Regions from separate parts of the Streptomyces canus genome, predicted to be linked through region 1. Evidence: riboswitches for the same ligand, from Rfam matches in the RefSeq annotation. Region 1 holds a riboswitch; each other region holds the start of a gene.

Region 1 (4,340 bases):
TTCGTGAAGGACACGCTGATCTACATCGTCATCGCGGTGGCGATCATCTACATCCCGATCAAGCTGGGCGGGTTCGACGACGTCTTCGGCGCGGCAAGCGAGAAGTACACGGCGGCCAAGGCCGGCGGCCTCGTCCCGCTGGAGGCGGGCCAGTGGACCTACGCCACGCTGGCACTGGGCTCCGCACTCGCGCTCTTCATGTACCCGCACTCGATCACCGCGACGCTCTCCTCCCGCAGCCGGGAGGTGATCCGCCGCAACACCACGATCCTGCCGCTGTACTCACTGATGCTGGGCCTGCTCGCGCTGCTCGGCTTCATGGCGATCGCGGCCGGAGTCAAGGTCACCAACCCGCAGTTGGCGATCCCGCAGCTCTTCGAGGACATGTTCCCGGACTGGTTCGCGGGCGTGGCCTTCGCGGCGATCGGCATCGGCGCGCTCGTGCCCGCGGCCATCATGTCGATCGCGGCCGCGAACCTGTTCACCCGCAACATCTACAAGGACTTCATCAAGCCGGACGCCACACCCGCGCAGGAGACCAAGGTCTCCAAGCTGGTCTCGCTCCTGGTGAAGGTGGGCGCGCTGGTCTTCGTCCTCACGATGGACAAGACGGTCGCCATCAACTTCCAGCTCCTGGGCGGCATCTGGATCCTCCAGACCTTCCCGGCCCTGGTCGGCGGCCTCTTCACCCGCTGGTTCCACCGCTGGGCCCTGCTCGCCGGCTGGGCGGTCGGCATGATCTACGGCACGGTCGCCGCGTATGGCGTCGCCTCCCCGACCCAGAAGCACTTCGGCGGCTCGGCGAAGGAGATCCCGGGCATCGGCGAGATCGGCTACATCGGCCTGACGGCGTTCGTGCTCAACGTCGTCGTGACGGTGGTCCTGACCTTCGCCCTGAAGGCGGCCAAGGTCCCCGACGGCGTGGACGAGACCAGCCCGGAGGACTACACGGCGGACGCGGGCGACCCCGGGGTCCAGGTGGAGCTTCCGCCGGCGACCGCGGGTACGACCCACTAGTCACGGTGCGCACGGGCCGTCGGAGTTCTTCTCCGGCGGCCCGTTGTCGTACCCGTCGGGCACACTCACCCGCATGGACATCCTGATCCGCCCCGCGGTACCCGCCGACTACGAGCCCCTCGGTGAGATCACCGCCCAGGCCTACCTCCAGGACGGCCTTCTCCTGTTCGGTCAGAGCGACTGGTACCTCGAAGAACTCAAGGACGTGGCCAAGCGGGCATCCGCCGCGGACGTCCTGGTGGCCACGGAGAACGACGACATCCTCGGCGGGGTCACCTTCGTCCCCTCCGGGGGCCCTCTGGCCGACCTCGCCCGCCCCGGAGAGGCGGAGATCCGCATGCTCGCGGTGGCGCACGCGGCCCGGGGCAGAGGCATGGGGCATGCCCTCGTACAGGCCTGCGTCGACCGCGCGAGCGGCGTGGCCACCGGCGTCGTCCTGTGCACCCAGCCCACGATGCACACCGCCCACCGCATCTACGAACGCCTCGGCTTCACCCGCGCCCCCGAGCGCGACTGGAAACCGATACCCGGCGACGACTTCACGCTTCTCACCTACGAGTTGACGCTTTGAAGTCACCGCGACACAACATATGGGCCTGCTTTCCTCACCCGGCACAAGATGTATGCTCATGCTCGCTGTCGCCGCAGGGGAATCCGGTGTGAATCCGGAACTGTCCCGCAACGGTGTACTCATGTGTGCTTGAGCACATATGAGAGTCAGTCCGAGGACCTGCCGACAGCACGCCCGAGCCATACGGCCCGGGTGTCCTGACGTCCGGGCCTCGTGGAATGGGCCGGTGGACGCGACGCCGTGTGCGCTCGTGTGCTGCCCCCTGCCCTCCGCAAGGCCCCGTGCCCAGCGAGGGAGAGCCCCACGTGACCATCGCGCCAGCCGAACCGGCTTCAGCGACCACCTTTGTGGACGAGGACGGTCCTGGAACCGCGTTGCTGCGGACCCTGACGGAGCTGACCGCCGACCTCCCCGACGCCGACCCCGGCAGGGTCGCCGCCGCCGCGCTGCGCGGTCGGTCCTCGCGTGCGGCCTCCCCCGAAATGGCCGTGGAGCTGCGCGAGCTGGCCACCGAGGCGGCGGCCGGCCTCATCTCCGAGGACCCCGCGTACAGCAGGCTGGCGGCCCGGCTGCTGACCATCAGCATCGCCGCGGAGGCCGCCTCGCAGGGCGTCACCTCGTTCACCGGATCGGTCGCCGTCGGACACCGCGAGGGCCTCATCGCCGACCGCACCGCCGAGTTCGTGCGGGTCCACGCCGAGCGGCTCGACGCCCTGGTCGACACCGACGCCGACGACCGCTTCGGCTACTTCGGCCTCCGCACCCTCCACAGCCGGTACCTCCTCAGGCACCCCCTCACCCGCAAGGTGATCGAGACACCCCAGCACTTCCTGCTCCGGGTGGCGTCCGGACTCGCCGAGGACGACACGGTCAGGGCGCTGGACGAGGTCGCCGCGCTCTACGCGCTCATGAGCCGCCTCGACTACCTCCCCTCCTCCCCCACCCTCTTCAACTCCGGCACCCGGCACCCCCAGATGTCGTCCTGCTACCTCCTCGACTCCCCGAAGGACGAGCTCGACTCCATCTACGACCGCTACCACCAGGTCGCCAACCTCTCGAAGCACGCCGGCGGCATCGGCCTGTCGTACTCCCGTATCCGCAGCCGCGGTTCGCTGATCCGCGGCACCAACGGACACTCCAACGGCATCGTCCCGTTCCTGAAGACGCTGGACGCCTCGGTCGCCGCCGTGAACCAAGGAGGCCGGCGCAAGGGGGCGGCCGCGGTCTACCTGGAGACCTGGCACTCCGACATCGAGGAGTTCCTGGAGCTCAGGGACAACACCGGTGAGGACGCCCGTCGTACGCACAACCTGAACCTCGCGCACTGGGTCCCGGACGAGTTCATGCGCCGGGTGAACACGGACGCCGAGTGGTCCCTCTTCTCCCCCGCCGACGTGCCCGAGCTGGTCGACCTGTGGGGCGAGGAGTTCGACGCCGCGTACCGGAAGGCCGAGGCCGCGGGGCTCGCGAAGAAGACGATCCCCGCGCGTGACCTCTACGGCCGCATGATGCGCACCCTCGCGCAGACCGGCAACGGCTGGATGACCTTCAAGGACGCCGCCAACCGCACGGCCAACCAGACGGCCACCCCGGGCCATGTCGTCCACTCCTCCAACCTCTGCACGGAGATCCTGGAGGTCACGGACGACGGGGAGACGGCGGTGTGCAACCTGGGGTCCGTGAACCTCGGCGCGTTCGTCGACACGGCGACCGGTGACATCGACTGGGAGCGGCTGGACGCCACCGTCCGCACCGCCGTGACCTTCCTCGACCGGGTCGTCGACATCAACTTCTACCCGACCGAGCAGGCCGGGCGGTCCAACGCCAAGTGGCGCCCCGTGGGCCTCGGCGCGATGGGTCTCCAGGACGTCTTCTTCAAGCTGCGGCTGCCCTTCGACTCCCCCGAGGCGAAGGAACTCTCCACCCGGATCGCCGAGCGCGTCATGCTCGCCGCCTACGAGGCCTCCGCCGACCTCGCCGAGCGCGGCGGTCCGCTGCCGGCCTGGGAGAAGACCCGTACCGCCCAGGGCGTCCTGCACCCCGACCACTACGGTGTCGACCTCACCTGGCCCGAGCGGTGGGCGGCCCTGCGCGACCGTATCGCCGTCACCGGACTGCGCAACTCCCTGCTCCTCGCCATCGCGCCCACCGCCACCATCGCGTCGATCGCCGGTGTGTACGAGTGCATCGAGCCGCAGGTCTCCAACCTGTTCAAGCGCGAGACGCTGTCCGGGGAGTTCCTCCAGGTCAACTCGTATCTGGTGGCCGAGTTGAAGAAGCTCGGCGTCTGGGACGCCCGCACCCGTGAGGCGCTGCGGGACGCGAACGGCTCGGTGCAGGGTTTCGCGTGGATCCCGGAGGACGTACGGGCGTTGTACCGCACGGCGTGGGAGATCCCGCAGCGCGGTCTGATCGACATGGCCGCGGCACGGACCCCGTTCCTCGACCAGTCCCAGTCCCTGAACCTCTTCCTGGAGACGCCGACCATCGGCAAGCTCTCCTCGATGTACGCGTACGCCTGGAAGTCCGGGCTGAAGACGACGTACTACCTGCGCTCGCGCCCGGCGACCCGTATCGCCCGCGCCGCACAGGCGACGGTCCCCGTCCAGCAGCCGGCCCCCGAAGACGCGGTCGCCTGCTCCCTTGAGAACCCCGAGTCCTGCGAGGCCTGCCAGTAATGCCCAGCAACCAGAACCTGCTCGACCCCGGCTTCGAGCTGACGCTGCGCCCCATGCGCTACCCCGACTTCTAC
Region 2 (4,340 bases), 1.4 Mb from region 1:
ACGCCCAGGAGGAACGGGCTCATGACGTCGTACGGCGGGCCGAAGCGCGCGGTATCCGGGCCGAACTCTCGGGCCCCGGCCACGGCACCCTCGGTGCCCGCGTCCGCGCCGCGCGCCTCGTGCCGTACCAGGCGGTGATCGGGGAGCGGGAGGCCGGCGCCGGCTGTGCGGCCGTACGACTGCGGGACGGCCGTAGACCAGGAGCCGTGCCGGTCGACGAGCTGCTGGGGCGGATCGGTGCCCGGGCCGGTGATCGCGGGACCGAACTCTGGGCGGCTGCGTAAGGTCGGTTCCGTACGCCAGTGACGTACGCCAGTGACGAAAGGACCCCCGCCGTGACCGGTCAGCCCATCCCGGTGATCATCGACTGCGACACCGGCGTCGACGACGCCCTGGCCCTGTTGTTCGCCGTACGGCATCCGGGCATCGACCTGCGCGCGGTCACCTGTGTCGCCGGGAACACCGACGTCGACGGCGTCGTCCGCAACACGCTGACCGTCCTGGAGCAGGCCGGGGCCGGGGACATCCCCGTCGCCCGGGGTGCCGCACGGCCGCTGATCGAGCCCGTGCGCACCGCGCAGCACGTGCACGGCCTCGACGGCATGGGTGACCTGGGGCTGCCCGCGCCGACCCGGGTGGCGGTGGACGTGGACGCGGTGACCCTGCTCAGGCGGGAGATCCTCGCCTCGCCCCGCCCGGTCACGCTGATCCCGACCGCGCCGCTCACCAACATCGCGCTGCTCCTTCGTACGCACCCGGACGTGGTGCGGAACATCGAGCGGATCGTGTTCATGGGCGGCGCGGTGGCGACCGGGAACGCCACGCCCGTCGCGGAGTTCAACGTCTGGCACGATCCCGAGGCGGCCGCCGTGCTGCTCACCGCTGGGGTGCCGATCACGATGTACGGCTTGGACGTGTTCGAGCGGGTCGTCGTCCCCGCCGCCGACGTCGAGCGGCTGCGGGCTAGTTCGGAGCCGTCCCTTCGCATGGCCGGGGAACTCCTCGCCCACCGCGACCCGGCCGCTACCGGCGATCCCACCCCCACCGGCGGCCTCGGCGACGCGGGCGCGGTCTGCGCGGTCGTCGACCCGGACGGCCTGACCACCGAACTCCTGCCGGTGGAGGTGAGCCTGGCCCCGGGCCCGACCCGCGGCCAGACCGTCGTCGACCGCCGCCGCCGTCCCGGCGAGTCCGAGATCCACGAGGGCGAACGTGAAGTGACCCTCGTGGACGTGGGGTTGGGCGTCGACGTGGAGCGGTACGTGAAGCTGTGGCTGACGGCGGTGGAGGGGGCCTGACCACCCGGGTCCCTCAAGAACTGCTGACGCCCCACCGCTGCTCCACCTTCGCGAGCCGCCAGTAGGCGATCGCCGCCGCCCACACCACCACGAACAGGCCGACGATGACGTAACCGACGTTGTCGAGATCGATGTCGGCGATCCAGGTGGTGAGGGCGTCGGTGAGGTCGAACTTGTCGTGCAGGACGCCGACGAGCTCGATCGTGCCGATGAAGAAGGCGACCGCGATGGACAGCCCGGTGATGGCGAGGTTGTAGAAGACCTTGCGGACGGGGTTGGAGAAGGCCCACTGGTAGGCGAAGTTCATGAACGTGCCGTCGAGGGTGTCGAACAGGCTCATGCCGGCGGCGAAGAGCAGCGGCAGACAGAGGATGGCGTACCAGGGAAGACCCGCGGCCGCGCCCGACCCGGCCATCACCATCAGGGTCACTTCCGTGGCCGTGTCGAAGCCGAGCCCGAACAGGAAGCCCAGCGGATACATCTGCCCCGGCCGGGTGATGGACTTGGTGAGCCGCCCGAGAATCCGGTTCATGAAGCCGCGCGAGTCGAGATGCTGCTCCAGCTGCTTCTCGTCGTACGTCCCCTCCCGCATCGCCCGGAAGACCTTCAGGATGCCCATCAGGGCGACCAGGTTGAGAGCGGCGATGAGATAGAGGAACGACCCGGAGACCGTCGTACCGAGAAATCCGAGCACCTGGTGGGTGCGTGACCCCTCGTTCATGACCTTGCCGGCCAGCTGGGTGCCGCCGGCGATCAGCGCGGCGAGCACGACCACGACACTGGAGTGCCCGAGCGCGAACCAGAACCCCCCGGACACCGGCCGCTTGCCGTCCGCCATCAGCTTGCGCGTGGTGTTGTCGATCGCGGCGATGTGGTCGGCGTCGAAGGCGTGCCGCATACCGAGGGTGTAGGCGGTGATGCCGAGTCCGATGCCGAAGGCCTTGTCGCCCACCTCGTAGTGCTCCGGGACGACCAGCAGAAAGAGGATGCCGAAGGCGACGACGTGCAGAGCGGCTATCGCGGCCATCAGACCGACCGTCTTGACGGTGTCCTCGCGTCGCCAGCGGAAGGAGGCGGCGGCGGTCTCGGGCAGCGCAGGATCGGTCATACGGTGGTCACTCCAGCACCTCGTGGATGAACGCGTGAGCTGCCGTGGCCGGTCTCCTGGCTTACGGGTCGTGCGTTTCCCTGCCCGCCTTCCCGGCCCGATGGTGACGGCCAGTGGCTGTCCCGCGAGGGACGTGGGAGGGAAACTCCCCGATCACAGTGGCGAGGGCCGCACCGGCATGGACCTTTGAGGGGTCGTCACCGGCTTCCCGAGCACCACGGCCCGCCCACCGTAGGCGGGGGCGGGGTCTCCTGCATAGCTGCACACCTGCGCAGGTATGGAAGATCACACAAGGCTGCCTGCGAGGATGTGGCCCATGCACCTCGTCCCGGCCGACCGAGCCGACCGCCGCACCATCGACGGACACCGGGTGTGCGACGCCATCGCCGCGATCGGCGACCCGGGACACGTCCGCACCTGGTCCGACCGCTTCGCCCTCCTGGCCGACCCGAACCGCCTCTCCCTCCTGCTCGCCCTGCACCGGACCGGCCCGCTGGCGGTCTCCGACCTCGCGATCGCGACGGGAATGAACGACCCCGCCGTGTCGCAGGCGCTACGGCTGCTGCGGGCGGCCGGGGTGGTGGCGGGGGAGAAGGAGGGGCGCGTGGTGCGGTACCGGGTGGTGGACGAGGCGGTGCGGGTGCTGTTGGCGCAGGTGTCCTGAGCCGGTGGAGGTACGGAGACAGCAGGGCCGCCTGGTGAGACCTGGGTCACAGCAGTGGCAGGGGTGTCGACGGCGCGGCGGGCAGGGGCGTCACCGTCGAAACCGCCACCGGGTGCTCAGACGAGGCCCGTGACCGTCACGGTGATCCGCGGCGCGGGCTGCGGGGGCGACAGGGCCCCCAGCCGGCGTGCGACGGTGACCCGCACGGCGCGGGCCACGTCCACCGTCCTGGCCTCCCGGAGGGCGACGACATGGATCTCCACGTGCCAGGGGCTGTCGGCGTCCGGGCGGGTCATCCGCACCCCGGCGGGCCTTCCGCTGTTGCTGTTGTTGCCGTTCGTGGCCCGGTGCCGGACGGAGCGCAGCCGGTCGGCCAGGCCCGGCCGGAGGAAGGCCACGCCGCTCACGCCCGCCGCGGCCGCGGCGGCCTGCTCCACGAGGGCCGCGTGCGCGGGATCCGCGGTGTCCGCAGTGTCGAAGGTCATCGTGTACGGCCCTCCTGACCGTGCTCGGTTCCCGCGGGGACCAGGTCGGTGACACGGATGTCCACCACCGCGACGACCAGACCCAGCTCACGGTCGGCGGCCTCCCACACCCGTTCCCGCACCTGTGCGGCGAGTTCCGGCAGCGGGGCGCCGTCCGGGGCGTGGATGTCGAGGCGGACGCCGACCCCTTCGACGACGCCGTCCGTACCGGCGTCGTCCGTACCGGCATCGAGGAGACGGCAGGATCCGGCCCGGACGCCGGCGACCGTCTCGGCCGCCGCACGCAGGGTGCGGGCCGCGACCGCCTCCATGATCCACAGGTCCTCGGCGGGCTCGCCGAGGGGCAGGGGACGGCCGGGACGCAGTTCCATACGGACCACGTCCATGATCCGCCGGGTCAGCGGCTCGGCGTCGTACAAGGAGCCGCCCACCCCCTCCGTGCGCAGGTCGCGCACGGCGGACTCCAGCCGGTCGAGTTCGCGCACGGCGTCCCGGCAGTACGGGCAGGACCGCAGGTGCGCGTCGTCGGGCCGTTGCTCCCAGTCCTCCCAGGTTCTCGACAACAGCCGTCCACACGGCAGGACTTCGTCGTCGGCGCCGTGGCCGGACGCCCGGTTCGGCGGGTCGGTGTGGACGGTCATCGCCAGGCCCCCAGTGCTTGTGTCAGACAACGGCGTGCGCGGAAGACACGGGCGCGGACGGCCTCCTGGCTGATGCCGACCGCGTCCGCGACGAACTCGTAGGACCGGCCGTCCAGTTCCCGCAGGACCCAGCAGGCGCGCTGT
Region 3 (4,340 bases), 4.2 Mb from region 1:
TGGGTAAATGGAAAACTTCTCGCTGATCCTCGCGATTGTGGTGGTAACCGCACTCGCGTTCGATTTCACGAACGGTTTTCACGACACCGCCAACGCGATGGCCACCACCATCTCGACCGGTGCACTCAAGCCCAAGGTCGCGGTGGCCATGTCCGCCGTGCTCAACCTTGTGGGCGCTTTCCTCTCGGTGGAGGTCGCCAACACGATCTCCAAGGGTCTCGTCGACGAGACCGGCATCCGTCCCGAGGTCATCTTCGCCGCCCTGGTCGGCGCGATCCTCTGGAACCTGCTGACCTGGCTGGTGGGCCTGCCCTCCAGTTCCTCGCACGCCCTCATGGGCGGGCTGATCGGCGCCACCATCGCCTCGGCGGGCATGGGCGCGGTCCACGGTGACGCGCTCATCACCAAGGTCCTGATCCCGGCGATCGCGGCGCCGATCGTCGCGGGCATCGCCGCCATGCTGGCCACCCGGCTCTCCTACAGCCTGGGCAAGAAGGCCGACGGCAAGGCCGCCGCGAAGGGCTACCGCACCGGCCAGATCGCCTCGGCCGGTCTGGTCTCGCTGGCCCACGGCACCAACGACGCGCAGAAGACGATGGGCATCATCACCCTCGCCCTGGTCGCCGGCGGTGTCGTCGCACCCGACTCGGACCCGCCCACCTGGGTCATCCTCTCGGCGGGCCTCGCCATCGCGCTCGGCACCTACCTCGGCGGCTGGCGCATCATCCGCACCATGGGCAAGGGCCTGACCGACCTCCAGCCGCAGCAGGGCTTCGCCGCCCAGACCAGCGCGGCCACCGTCATCCTGGCCTCGTCCCACCTCGGCTTCTCCCTCTCCACCACGCACTCCGTCTCCGGTTCGGTGATGGGCGCCGGCCTCGGCCGCAAGGGCGGCGTCGTCCGCTGGTCCACGGCCACCCGCATGTTCGTCGCCTGGGGCCTGACGCTCCCGGCGGCGGCCCTGGTGGGCGCCCTGGCGGAGTCGGTCACGGACCTCGGCGACTGGGGTACGGCGGTCGTGGCGGTCTTCCTCGTCGCCTCCAGCGCGGCGATCTGGAAGATCTCGCGGCGCGAGGTCGTGGACGCGTCCAACGTCAACCACACCGACGAGCCGGCCGGCGTGGTGACCACGGCGATCGCCGCCGTGACCCCGCCGCCCGCGGGCACGGTGACCGAGGCCCTCACCGCCACGATCCCGGCCCCGCCCGCCACGACGGAACCGGCCGCCCCGCCGGCCGCCGTCTGAGCCCGCAGTACTAAGGAAGCCTCACCATGAAGATCGACTGGGAAGCACTCGGCTCCGTCTTCGGCGTCAGCCTCGTCGTCACCGTGGGCCTCGTGGCCCTGTTCACCCTCGGCATCATGGGCCTGTCCCGCCAGGAACGGGCCACCGCCCAGGGCGACTCGGCCGCCCTCGCGGTCACCGGCGCCTACGCCTGCTTCGCGGCGTGCGCGGCGGCCGTGGCGTACGGGATCTATCTGATCGTGGCCTGACGGCACCGGTCCCTCGACGGCCGGGAGGGTACGGAACTCAACGTTCCGTACCCTCCCGGCCGTTCTTTCGCCTCCGGTCCGCTGTCCCGCCGGACCGGCGATGTGGGGTTGTGCACACTCCCCCGCCGCAGGTCAGAAGCAAGTTGACGGCTCTCGAAGGGCCGTGGTGGACTGCCGGAGCCATATACGGCGGCAGAAGAGGAAGCCGGTGCGAATCCGGCGCGGTCCCGCCACTGTCACCGGGGTAGGTAGCCCCGGGAGCCAGGAACTCTCGCCGCCGGACTCGTCGAACCAGGGCGTGGACACCCTGAGTGAGGACATGACGCGATGCTCGCCTGCCGATCCACCTGCGGTACCAGGCACTTGAACGACCCCGCGATCGGCTGAGCCGGTGCGTGCCGATCGCGTCTTCGCGTACGGCGCCGCCGCCGGTCTGATCGGCGACCTTCTGCTCGGTGACCCCCGTCGGGGGCATCCGGTCGCCGCGTTCGGACGGGCCGCGGGCGCCGTGGAGCGGGTGTTGTGGCGGGACCACCGGGGGTGGGGTGCACTGCACACCGCCGTGTGTGTGGGCGGTGCCGTGGGCCTCGGTGCCGTCGCGGAGAACGTCGTACGTCCGTCCCGTACCGCTTCCGTCACCCTCACCGCCGCCGCCACCTGGGCCGTCGTGGGCGGGACTTCACTCGTGCGGGAGGCCCGGGTCATCGGGCGGGCGCTGGAGGCCGGAGACGTCGAGGCGGCCCGGGAGCGGCTGCCGCATCTGTGTGGGCGCGATCCTCAGGCGCTCGATGCCGACGGGATCGCGCGGGCCGTCGTGGAGTCCGTCGCCGAGAACACCTCCGATGCCGTCGTGGGGGCGCTTGTGTGGGGGGCCGTCGCCGGGGTGCCGGGGCTGCTCGGGTTCCGGGCCGTGAACACGCTCGACGCCATGGTGGGGCACAGGTCCGTCACCTACCGCCGCTTCGGGTGGGCTTCCGCCCGGCTCGACGACCTCGCCGGGTGGCCGGGAGCGCGGCTGACCGCCGTACTCGCCGCCCTGGCCGGTGACAGTCCGCGGGGTGCCGTGCGGGCCTGGCGGGAGGACGCGCCCAAGCACCCGAGCCCCAACGCCGGGCCCGTGGAAGCCTCGTTCGCGGGGGCGCTGGGTGTCCGGCTCGGGGGGACGCTCTCGTACGCGGGGCGGGTCGAGCATCGGCCAGTGCTGCATCGGCAAGGGCGCGCCGTCGCCACGTACGACATCGAGCGCGCCGTACGGCTGTCACGGCGCGTCGGGCTGCTCGCGCTGGGCGTCGGTGTCGCCGCGCGGGCCTTCGTGAAGGGGCGTACGGCATGAGTGGCGGGGGTCTTCTCGTCGCCGGAACCACCTCGGACGCCGGCAAGAGTGTCGTCACCGCCGGGATCTGCCGGTGGCTGGTGCGGCAGGGGGTGAAGGTCGCGCCGTTCAAGGCGCAGAACATGTCCCTCAACTCGTTCGTCACCCGCGAGGGCGCCGAGATCGGCCGGGCGCAGGCCATGCAGGCGCAGGCCTGCCGCATCGAGCCGACCGCGCTGATGAATCCCGTGCTGCTCAAGCCCGGTGGTGAGCAGAGCAGTCAGGTCGTGCTGCTCGGGAAGCCCGTCGGGGAGTTGAGCGCACGCGGCTATCACGGGGGGCGGCAGCAGCAGCTTCTCGGGACGGTGCTCGACTGTCTCGGCGAGTTGCGGGGCACGTATGACGCGGTGATCTGTGAGGGGGCCGGCAGCCCGGCCGAGATCAACCTGCGGCGTACCGACATCGTCAACATGGGGATCGCCCGGAACGCCGGGCTGCCCGTGCTGGTCGTGGGCGACATCGACCGCGGGGGCGTCTTCGCCTCCTTCTTCGGGACCGTCGCGCTGCTCTCCCCCGAGGACCAGGCGCTCGTCGCCGGGTTCCTCGTCAACAAGTTCCGGGGGGATGTCTCGCTGTTGGAGCCGGGACTGGACATGCTCCACGGGCTCACCGGACGCCACACCTACGGCGTTCTGCCCTTCCGGCACGGGCTCGGGATCGACGAGGAGGACGGGCTGCGGGTGTCCCTGCGGGGGACGGTCCGGGAGTCCGCGGTGAGCCCTCCGGTGGGTGAGGACGTGCTGCGGGTCGCCGTCTGTGCGATTCCGCTGATGTCCAACTTCACCGACGTCGACGCCCTGGCCGCCGAACCCGGTGTGGTGGTGCGGTTCGTGGACCGGGCGGAGGAGCTGGCGGACGCCGACCTCGTCGTGATTCCGGGAACCCGCGGGACCGTTCGGGCGCTGGAGTGGCTGCGGGAGCGCGGGCTGGCCGACGCCCTCGTCACCAGGGCCGCTCAAGGACGCCCGGTGCTCGGCATCTGCGGTGGCTTCCAGATCCTCGGCGAGCACATCGAGGACGAGGTCGAGAGTCGGCGGGGGCACGTCGAGGGGCTCGGAGTCCTTCCCGTGCGGGTGCGGTTCGCGCGGGAGAAGACCCTGACCCGGCCGGAGGGCGAAGCCCTCGGCGAGCATGTCGCGGGGTACGAGATCCATCACGGGGTCGCCGACATCCACGGGGGCCAAACCTTCCTCGACGGCTGCCGCGTCGGCCAGACCTGGGGGACCCACTGGCACGGCTCGCTGGAGTCGGACGGGTTCCGGCGGGCCTTCCTGCGGGAGGTGGCGGCCGCCGCGGGCCGCCGGTTCGTGCCGGCCCCCCACACCTCGTTCGCCGCGCTGCGCGAGGAGCAACTCGACCGGCTCGGCGACCTGATCGAAGAGCACGCGGACACGGACGCGCTGTGGCGACTCATCGAGTCCGGCGCGCCGCAAGGACTGCCTTTCATTCCACCGGGAGCGCCCGCATGAGCACA

The links. A riboswitch is a leader RNA that binds a small molecule or an ion and turns the genes downstream of it on or off. The one in region 1 is predicted to bind cobalamin.
Region 2: it holds a riboswitch for cobalamin, as region 1 does, so the genes downstream of both, OG841_RS22770 (HoxN/HupN/NixA family nickel/cobalt transporter) here and OG841_RS16270 (ribonucleoside-diphosphate reductase subunit alpha) in region 1, are expected to answer to the same signal.
Region 3: it holds a riboswitch for cobalamin, as region 1 does, so the genes downstream of both, OG841_RS35930 (cobalamin biosynthesis protein) here and OG841_RS16270 (ribonucleoside-diphosphate reductase subunit alpha) in region 1, are expected to answer to the same signal.

The regions. Positions count from the first base shown of each region.
Region 1 is NZ_CP107989.1:3,658,201-3,662,540, forward strand. Features, by position in the region: gene mctP (monocarboxylate uptake permease MctP) at 1-1,017, shown strand, start outside; gene OG841_RS16265 (GNAT family N-acetyltransferase) at 1,091-1,588, shown strand; cobalamin riboswitch at 1,641-1,769, shown strand; gene OG841_RS16270 (ribonucleoside-diphosphate reductase subunit alpha) at 1,894-4,266, shown strand; gene OG841_RS16275 (ribonucleotide-diphosphate reductase subunit beta) at 4,266-4,340, shown strand, end outside.
Region 2 is NZ_CP107989.1:5,008,227-5,012,566, reverse strand. Features, by position in the region: gene thrS (threonine--tRNA ligase) at 1-284, shown strand, start outside; gene OG841_RS22775 (nucleoside hydrolase) at 336-1,298, shown strand; gene OG841_RS22770 (HoxN/HupN/NixA family nickel/cobalt transporter) at 1,312-2,406, opposite strand; cobalamin riboswitch at 2,436-2,641, opposite strand; gene OG841_RS22765 (ArsR/SmtB family transcription factor) at 2,723-3,070, shown strand; gene OG841_RS22760 (hypothetical protein) at 3,187-3,555, opposite strand; gene OG841_RS22755 (Asp23/Gls24 family envelope stress response protein) at 3,552-4,196, opposite strand; gene OG841_RS22750 (RNA polymerase sigma factor) at 4,193-4,340, opposite strand, start outside.
Region 3 is NZ_CP107989.1:7,873,829-7,878,168, reverse strand. Features, by position in the region: gene OG841_RS35940 (inorganic phosphate transporter) at 8-1,246, shown strand; gene OG841_RS35935 (hypothetical protein) at 1,273-1,494, shown strand; cobalamin riboswitch at 1,645-1,784, shown strand; gene OG841_RS35930 (cobalamin biosynthesis protein) at 1,886-2,827, shown strand; gene OG841_RS35925 (cobyric acid synthase) at 2,824-4,335, shown strand; gene cobN (cobaltochelatase subunit CobN) at 4,332-4,340, shown strand, end outside.